DNA from 4 places in the Virgibacillus sp. CM-4 genome. Region 1 is predicted to be linked to each of the others. Evidence: predicted binding sites of a transcription regulator. Region 1 holds the regulator's gene; each other region holds the start of a gene.
What was found. Region 1 encodes Rex, which represses fermentation and respiration genes when NADH is low (regulators of the CRP and FNR family bind a similar motif). Its sites were predicted from a motif close to TTGTGAAATATTTCACAA; they were not measured.
Positions count from the first base shown of each region.

Region 2: the regulator Rex is predicted to act here: its motif matches at 1,217-1,234, upstream of qoxA (cytochrome aa3 quinol oxidase subunit II).
Region 3: the regulator Rex is predicted to act here: its motif matches at 1,290-1,307, upstream of M948_RS38725 (hydroxymethylglutaryl-CoA synthase).
Region 4: the regulator Rex is predicted to act here: its motif matches at 1,293-1,310, upstream of nsrR (nitric oxide-sensing transcriptional repressor NsrR).

Region 1 covers NZ_AUQA01000008.1:169,506-171,713, reverse strand. Annotated here, with positions in the region: gene M948_RS41825 (ABC-F family ATP-binding cassette domain-containing protein) at 1-258, opposite strand, end outside; gene M948_RS41820 (redox-sensing transcriptional repressor Rex) at 506-1,153, shown strand; gene M948_RS41815 (hypothetical protein) at 1,223-1,630, shown strand; gene M948_RS41810 (YdiK family protein) at 1,642-1,842, opposite strand; gene M948_RS41805 (CPBP family intramembrane glutamic endopeptidase) at 1,905-2,208, opposite strand, start outside.
Region 2 covers NZ_AUQA01000003.1:133,426-135,633, reverse strand. Annotated here, with positions in the region: gene qoxB (cytochrome aa3 quinol oxidase subunit I) at 1-164, opposite strand, end outside; gene qoxA (cytochrome aa3 quinol oxidase subunit II) at 205-1,164, opposite strand; gene M948_RS31795 (alpha/beta hydrolase) at 1,636-2,208, opposite strand, start outside.
Region 3 covers NZ_AUQA01000006.1:1,091,341-1,093,548, reverse strand. Annotated here, with positions in the region: gene queD (6-carboxytetrahydropterin synthase QueD) at 1-432, shown strand, start outside; gene queE (7-carboxy-7-deazaguanine synthase QueE) at 433-1,155, shown strand; gene M948_RS38725 (hydroxymethylglutaryl-CoA synthase) at 1,365-2,208, shown strand, end outside.
Region 4 covers NZ_AUQA01000005.1:92,292-94,499, reverse strand. Annotated here, with positions in the region: gene hmpA (NO-inducible flavohemoprotein) at 1-1,193, opposite strand, end outside; gene nsrR (nitric oxide-sensing transcriptional repressor NsrR) at 1,326-1,778, shown strand; gene M948_RS32605 (GNAT family N-acetyltransferase) at 1,888-2,163, shown strand.

The DNA.
Region 1 (2,208 bases):
TTCCTCCCAAATGGTTTTAGTTGACTCCAGTACGGTATGCTGTGATAAATAACCAAGGGTTAAATCTTTTGGTTTAAACAATTCACCTTCATCATAAGTAAGTTCACCAGCCATTATTTTTAATAACGTTGATTTACCTGAACCATTTCTGCCAACAATTGCTATACGATCATTTTCTTTTACTTCTAATTTAATATTGGATAGAATTTCATCAGCACCAAACGCCTTTGAAAGTCCATTTATTTGCATTAGTATCATACGTTTCACCTCATCTATACTAGTGTATCTTAATTGCGGGAAGCCAAGCAATATAATTGTGAAATCGGTCACGACTTATTTCCATTTTTCTGCTAAAATAGAGGTGGAGCTCAATAACTGTCACAATTTCTACAAGAACTATTTGCTGCGATGTAACATGTAAGCGGTCAATAAAAGGGTGTCTACCATTAAGCGATGCATCTGGTAGAACAATGGGGATTATTATCGTAAGAAAGAAGGAATAGCAATGGATCATAATAAAATACCTCAAGCAACTGCGAAGCGGCTACCATTGTATTATCGATTTATTAATAACTTAAATCATCAAGGAAAAAAGCGAGTATCTTCAAAAGAATTGAGCGATGCTGTCAAAGTTGATTCAGCTACAATTCGAAGAGATTTTTCCTATTTTGGAGCACTAGGTAAAAAAGGATATGGCTATAATGTTGAATATTTACTTGGTTTTTTTCGTAAAACCCTAGATCAGGACGAAACAACAGATGTTGCTTTAATAGGGGTAGGTAATTTGGGTACAGCATTTTTACATTATAATTTCATGAAAAATAATAATATCCTTATTAAAATGGCATTTGATAGTGATCCGGAAAAAGTAGGTACGACGATCGGCGATGTTCCTGTTTATCATATTGCAGATTTAGAAAAAAAATTAGATGGTGTGAATGTTGCTATCTTGACGATACCTGCGAGTGAAGCGGACGGGATTACTGATAGACTTGTTGCAGAGGGAATTACTGGGATTCTCAATTTTACGCCTGCTCGAATTACTGTTCCCGAGTATATTCGTGTACATCATATTGATCTTGCTGTTGAATTACAAGCGTTGGTATATTTTTTAAAGCATTATCCGCTAGAAGAGACGAAGCAGCTGGATTAAAAAAGAAGCCGAATAGGGTTTCTTTTTTCAGTAAGTGGGGTATAGCATACAATAGAAGGTCTAGATAACTTGAACTGGCTAACTATGATGTACATAGATCGAAGCATCTCTTATGTTAAGGCATACTTACTTGATGGCATCGATAAAAGTTATAATGGAGGAATCACAGTGGTAAGAAAACGCAGTATTATTTTTTTACTTCTCATCGGTATGTTGATGATTACATTGGCTGTGGGTGGAAATGAAGAAATAAAAGGGCAAAAGGTCAATGCGCAGGAGGCAATGAGCTGGAATGAAATGGAAGATGGAAATCGGGAACAACTAAATATAATGAGTTATGATGTAACAGAATATATAAATACAATTGATAGCGAATCACCGGCATATGACACAACAAAAGATTTAATGGAACAGATGGAAGTTATTCATTTGGGTGATGATCCATCATCTGACCAAAAGAATAAAAAGAAGGAATAGCAGGCTAACTGCTATTCCTTCTTTTTGTGTTTTAAGCGAAAATGAAGAGATATTAAGCGAATGCTGACACCAATCTCGAGTGTAGCAAAAACAGCTAACACCATTGTTGTTACATTCCATATCGTTTCATCTACACTTAAGATTGCAATATAGGTAAAAAATACTCCCATGATAAAATAAATGATTGCCATGGTTTTTGGTGAAATCTTCATTTGTAAAGCCCCCGTTAAATATCAAGCCCACCATAAGGCGGATCGGGGGAGATCCCCCGAAATTATAATGTTAAAATGGTTTGTAATTCCTTCAGTTGCCTTTCTAATTCAGCTGGATCAATATTATATTGCGCGATAACGACAATTGAATTCATGGCCATGTGCACGAAAATAGGGACGAGTATCCGTTTTGTTTTTACATATAAATAAGCGAAAACGAGCCCCATGGAACCATAAACCAATATATGCTGCGGTTCACCGTGGATAATCGCGAATATGAAAGCTGATAGTAATGCAGCAATCAGAAAGTTTGTCCGTGTATATAGTCTGCCAAATATAATCTTTCTGAAAATAATTTCTTCTAGT
Region 2 (2,208 bases), on a different contig from region 1:
TTCTTATGATCAACCGTTGTAAGCCATTCACGCCATAGATATCCCCATTTTTTAAAATAGGTAAGACCGACGATGATTGCTATTGTAGTAAGAACAATAGCAGCCATCGATGCGTAAATAATTGGACTCGGATGCGGAATTAGAAATCGTTCAAAAAAGTCCATTCTTATTTCTCCTTTCCGGATAACCCAGATGTACTAATTCTTAATGTTGATGCTCTGTGTTTTCCTCTGTTTCATCTGCATGACCGGAATCTGATTCATGTTCACCATGTGCATCGTGTTCTGAACTAGATTCATCATTATGTTCACCTTCCGAACCAGCACCATGACCTTCATGATGCCCTTGTGGTGGAGGGTTGAATTCTAAGTGTGTGCCTGTAAAGGTTAATTGACCAAGATGACCGGGCTCAAGCAATTCATTAAATTTATCCTCCGTTAGTGGATCTGCTGTTTGTTTGACTTCTTTCACCCAATCATTAAATTCTTGTTGCGGCATTGCTTCTACGCTGAATGTATTCTCAGCGAAACCTTCCCCACTAAAGTTCGCATTTCTACCCATAAATTCTCCAGCATTATCTGCGGCTAAATGCAGCGTAGTTATCATATCGGACATTGCGTATTTTTGACCGCCCAGTTGCGGTATCCAAAAGCTTGTAATTGGTCCATAAGAATAAAGTCTAAACTCTAGTGGTCTATCAGTTGGAACATAAAGATAGTTAACCGTTTCAATATCTTGTTCAGGATAACTAAAATGCCATTTCCAATCTGAAGAAGAAGCATAAACCACTAGTGGCTCATCATTCTCATATCCTTCTGGAGTAGCTTCTACTTTATAGTTACTTTGAACTGAAATTACAGATAGTACGATTACGATAAGTACCGGAATCCCTACAATAAGTGATTCAACTATAACATTCCCTTTTATATACGGTGGCTCATATGAGTCTGATTGTTTTGATGCGCGGTATTTATATAGGATATAAGCCAACATAGCAAATACCACAATTACAATAACAGACATAATAGCAATTGATATCCAGATGACATTCGCCTGGGTTTGAGCCTGCGGACCTTCAGGGTCTAATACTAATAATGGCTCACAACCAGTAAGAACCGCTAATAATGTGAATAACGATGCTAGCATCACCCATTTCATTTTCATAAGAGATACCCTCCCCTGCATGTTGTTTAAATGAAAATATATTGAAATACTTTTGTTACACACTTCACAAAATCCATCATCAATATTAATACCATAACCATTGAAAAACAATATTGATGTGTTGGATGTCAGAAAATGTTCAAGTTTTATCATACAAAAAATGAACATTTAATGAATAAAATATGGCAGAATATAGGTAGTAAAAATTGGGATAAAATGACTTATTAGCAATATACTAACCTTCTTAGCGCTTTCATGGTTGGGCTAATTAATGACAACTTTTTTGATAGGTAATAATTACCTTTTATCAAAGAAAAACAAACCCAGTAGTAAAAGACCTCCATTAAATGTTTATGGAGGTTTTTTACTACTTTTTTATTTTTAGAAGCTACTAGATACATTACAAAATTTAGTTTTTATGCTATATAACCTTATAGCAGTTAATAAACTGCTTGGCTCTGCTATAACTCATTACGGGGTATTTATAAAAAAATCTAAAACACTAGTTAAATCCTTTTCCCAAAACGCCCATTCATGTCTTTCCTTTTGTTCTTTATACTGGACTGTTGCTTCTTGCTTAAGAAACGTATGATATAACTCACGATTTCTCGTTAGAATATATAGATTTTCTTTGGTAATGGGAGAAACAAACTGTTCCTCGTCTATCCCCACGGTTTGATAAATATTCCAATTTAGTGTCGCGACATTGTTTATAACAGCAATGTCTTTCTTTGAAATTGCTGCAGATTGGAGTAACAGATGTGTCCAATTACTAGGTTCCTTTATCGCAATATTTAACGAGACGTTCCCACCTAGTGAACTCCCAAGAATCCCCCGTTTTACAACATTCCTTTTTAACGAAGCCTCAATTTCAGGAATGAACTCATCGTTCATGAACTGAATATACATACAAAAATTGTTGCCACTATGATGGTAGGAATGCCATCTCTCAAGGGAATCTCCAGGGTGTATTAAAACAAAAACAAGCTTTTTAGCTAATTCAGGATAGGATTCTATTATATTCTCTACGGTGTTCTCTAATCC
Region 3 (2,208 bases), on a different contig from region 1:
ATCCAACAAATCTATCCTTTCATAAACCATAACTATACATATGAAATCAATAAAGACTTTCATTTTGCTGCGGCCCATTATATTCCCCATCAAGACGCTGGAAAATGTCAATCGATGCATGGGCATACGTATTTTACAAATATTACTATTGTTGGTGAAGAACTCAATCATACAGGGTTTTTAGTAGATTTTAAACAAATAAAAAATCTTATTCATAAACGTTTTGATCATGTTGTCATGAATCAGGATGTTGCTTTTTCCGATCATAATCCCAATGCTTTTCCAACTACTGAGATTGTGGCACGGACGATTTATGAACTTGTGCAGGAATACTTAGATACATTATCCCATTCCCCCCGCTGTATCCAAGTATATATACGAGAAACACCGTCCAGTTATTGTGTATATCGTCCAAAGAAAGGGGATAGGTAAGTGAAAATACCAGTAATTGAAGTTTTTGGGCCGACGATTCAGGGGGAAGGAATGGTTATTGGTAGAAAAACCATGTTTGTCCGAACTGCTGGTTGTGATTATTCCTGCTCATGGTGTGATTCAAAATTTACTTGGGATGGTACAGAAAAACATCACATTCAAATGATGGAAGCAGAAGAGATTATGCAAGATTTAAGGGAAAAAGGTGCTGATCAATTTGGTCATGTGACGATCTCAGGTGGGAATCCTGGATTACTCCCCCAAATCGATCAACTGATTGATATCCTGCATGATCACGATCTGGAGGTAGCGCTCGAAACACAAGGGAGTAGATGGCAGACATGGTTTACAAAGATTGATGATCTAACACTTTCTCCAAAACCTCCAAGTTCAGGGATGAAAACAAATTATCAAACCCTTGATTTTATTATTGATTCATTGAAACAAAAGCAACGTGGAAAATGCAGTTTGAAAGTAGTCATCTTTAATGAAGATGATTTAGGATACGCAGAAAATATCCATCAACGCTATCCAGATGTAAGCTTATATCTTCAGGTGGGAAATGATGAAATTACGATGGATAATGATCAAGCATTGTCGTTATATTTACTGCAAAAATACGAGGAGCTGATTGACCAAGTAATGGTTAGCACTATTCTAAAGGATGTCCGAGTGCTTCCACAGTTACATACATTTCTTTGGGGAAATAAGCGTGGAGTATAGGGATAAATTAATACAAGAAGAGCCCAGACTGTTTCTTTACAGAGCTGGGTTTTTTTAAGTCGTTAACACACGATGATTGTGTTTAGAAGTAGATTATATTATCATTTAATATATTGGTATGTAAAAAGAATTAATTGTGAATAAAATCACTAATGGTAGGAAAGCGATACTTTTAGGAATTCTAACTATGGTAGTAAAGGAGCAGAACATTGAAGATTGGTATAGACAAAATAGGATTTTATGCACCACATTTATTTTTAGATATGAATAAGTTAGCAGTCGCTAGAGATGTTGATCCAGCAAAGTATACGATTGGTATTGGACAAGAGAAAATGGCAATCGCTCCGATTACACAGGATGCAGTCTCACTCGCAGCGAATGCTGCTTTAAATATATTAGACGATAAAGATAAGGAAGACATTGACTTTGTCATTTTTGGTACAGAATCTGGTATTGATTATTCAAAATCAGCTGGGGTATATATCCATGATCTATTAGGGCTGAACCCAAAAGCGAGAACAATTGAGGTGAAGCAAGCATGTTATGGTGCTACTGCTGGAATTCAAATGGCGAAGGGTCATATTGCTTTACATCCAAAAAGCAAAGTGCTTGTTTTAGGTGCGGATATTGCAAGGTATGGATTGAACTCTGGTGGAGAAGCAACGCAAGGAGCAGGTGCAGTTGCAATGGTTATTAGTGCAGACCCACGTATTCTAGCTTTAGAAGATAAAAGTGCTTATTTAACAGCCGATATTATGGACTTCTGGCGCCCTGTCTACTCAGATACAGCAATGGTCGATGGCAAGCTTTCAAATGAAAAGTATATTTCTTTCTTTGAGAGTGTATGGGAAGATTATAAAGTACAATCAGGGTTCGGTTTAGAAGATTTTACAGCTATTTGTTTCCATCTTCCTTATACGAAAATGGGTCAAAAAGCGTTACGTGCGATCTATGAACAAGGAACGGAAGAAGATAAGGAAAGATTAGTGGCCAATTTAGAAGCTAGTAAAACGTACAATAAGCAAGTTGGTAATATTTATACAGGTTCTTTAT
Region 4 (2,208 bases), on a different contig from region 1:
CCAAATGTTTCATAGTGAATAGCGCCGTCTTTCACCTCCATTTTTCTTAAAATACGAAGGATGGTTTGCATAAATCCATTTGGACCACAAACATAAAAAGATGCATTCGTGGTAGGAATTACACGATGGAGCCATTCATAATCAATATGACCATGTTTATCACAATCATCATGATCGTTACCATAGACAACATAATTTGTTATATTTGCATATTCCTTTGTAAGGTTTTTCACTCTGTCTTTCATTGCATGATGTTTGGCTGACCTTGCCGCATGGATAAAGATAACCTGTCGATGGGGCTGCTTTTCAATAACGGTTTCTAACATACTCATTAACGGAGTGAATCCCACGCCCCCACTAATTAGAACTAAAGGTGTTTGGCATTCTGAATCTAAGGTAAAGTCTCCAGCAGGAGCACTTATTGGCAGAATAGATCCCTCATGTATCGTTGTATGAAGAAAATTCGAAACGATCCCTTTGGGATATGCATTTCCCGGTTCACGTTTTATACTAATTCTATAAAATTCGGCATTCGGAGCAGTTGATAAACTATATTGTCGTAGGTGATCAAAGGGCTCATCTTCTATTTGTGCCTTAATGGTTATATATTGTCCTGGTCTGTATTTAGGTATTGGTAAACCATCCGTTGGTTTTAGGTAAAAAGAGGTAATTACTTCGCTTTCTACAACTTTTTTAATCACCGTGAAATCACGGTATCCTACCCAACCACCTATTTTTTGTTGTGTTTGTTCATATATTTCTGTTTCTATGGTTATAAACATTTCTGCGATGACGTTATATGCCATTTCCCAAGCTTTTAATATTTCCTCATTTGCTGTATCCCCTAAGACTTCTTTAATCGCTAATAGCAGATATTTTCCAACAATTGGATATTGTTCAGCTTTTATATTTATGCTCGTATGCTTATGTGCGATTTGTTTTATATGAGGAACTATTTCTTCTAAGTGTTCAATATTTGCTGCAGCTGCATAAATAGTATTTGCTAATGCTTTTGATTGTGCACCTTTTTGTTGATTCGTTTGATTAAAGATATTGTTTAATTCCGGATGATTCGCAAGCATCAGACGATAAAATTGTTTTGTTATTTTTTCTCCGTGTTCTTGTAATACTGGTACAGTCGCTTTAATAACGTCTATTGTTCTCTTGTCTAAGCTTTCCGTGGCATTTGTCATAAAAACTACTCCTTTAAAAGATGTATTTTTAATACACCTTTATTGTATGGAACTATTTTTCCTATTACAATGGGGATGAAGTCAATATGTGTTACAATAATGTGAAGTTATTAACAAGTGAGTGTGATGAGGGTGAATTTAAAGAAATATACAGACTATGCATTACGTGTGTTAATATTTACAGGATTAAAATCAAAGCAAGAACTGGCAACCATTAAGCAAATTTCTGACGTATATAATATTTCTCAGGAGCATTTAAAAAAAGTAGTTCATGAACTTTCAAAAAGAGAATTAATCGTGTCTGTAAGAGGTAGAAACGGTGGTATCAAGTTAGCTAAACCTGCAAATGAAATTAATGTCGGAATATTAATTCGCCAGCTTGAAAATGATTTTATAATGCTAGAGTGTTTTGATAAAGGAACAAATCACTGTGTGATTTCTCCGGGTTGTACGTTAAAACATGTAATTAATAAGGCGCTAGTTGCTTTTTTTAAAGTTCTTGAAGCGTATACTTTAGATGACTTAATAAAAAATGAAGAAGAACTTCAAAAACTAATGGGAATTACCATTCAAAAAGGGGAATAATTTAAGGGGATAACTTGGAAATAATTGATTGGATTACTGTATATTGCATAGATTCCTCGTTTTGTTTAAGACTAGTATATAAAACATTTCGAAGAAGGAGTAGTATCGCATGAACATTCAAAAAGGTGACCAAAAATTTTTTCTTGGGGAAGATGAACAGTACCCAAAAGCTGTCATAACGTATGGTTTTTCTGACGATGGGGATGTTGTTATCAATCATACAGAAGTCTCGGATGACTTACGTGGTCAAGGAGTGGCGGGGAAGTTGGTAGAGGAAGTCGTGAATTATGCTAGAGAAGAAGGGAAAAAAGTAAATCCTGTTTGTCCCTATGCCAAAAATAAAATGGAAAGAACGCCGGAATATAGGGATATCCTGGTACAATAATGAGTTGAAATTGACTAGGGATTCTCTTGTTTTTAGACTAGGTAT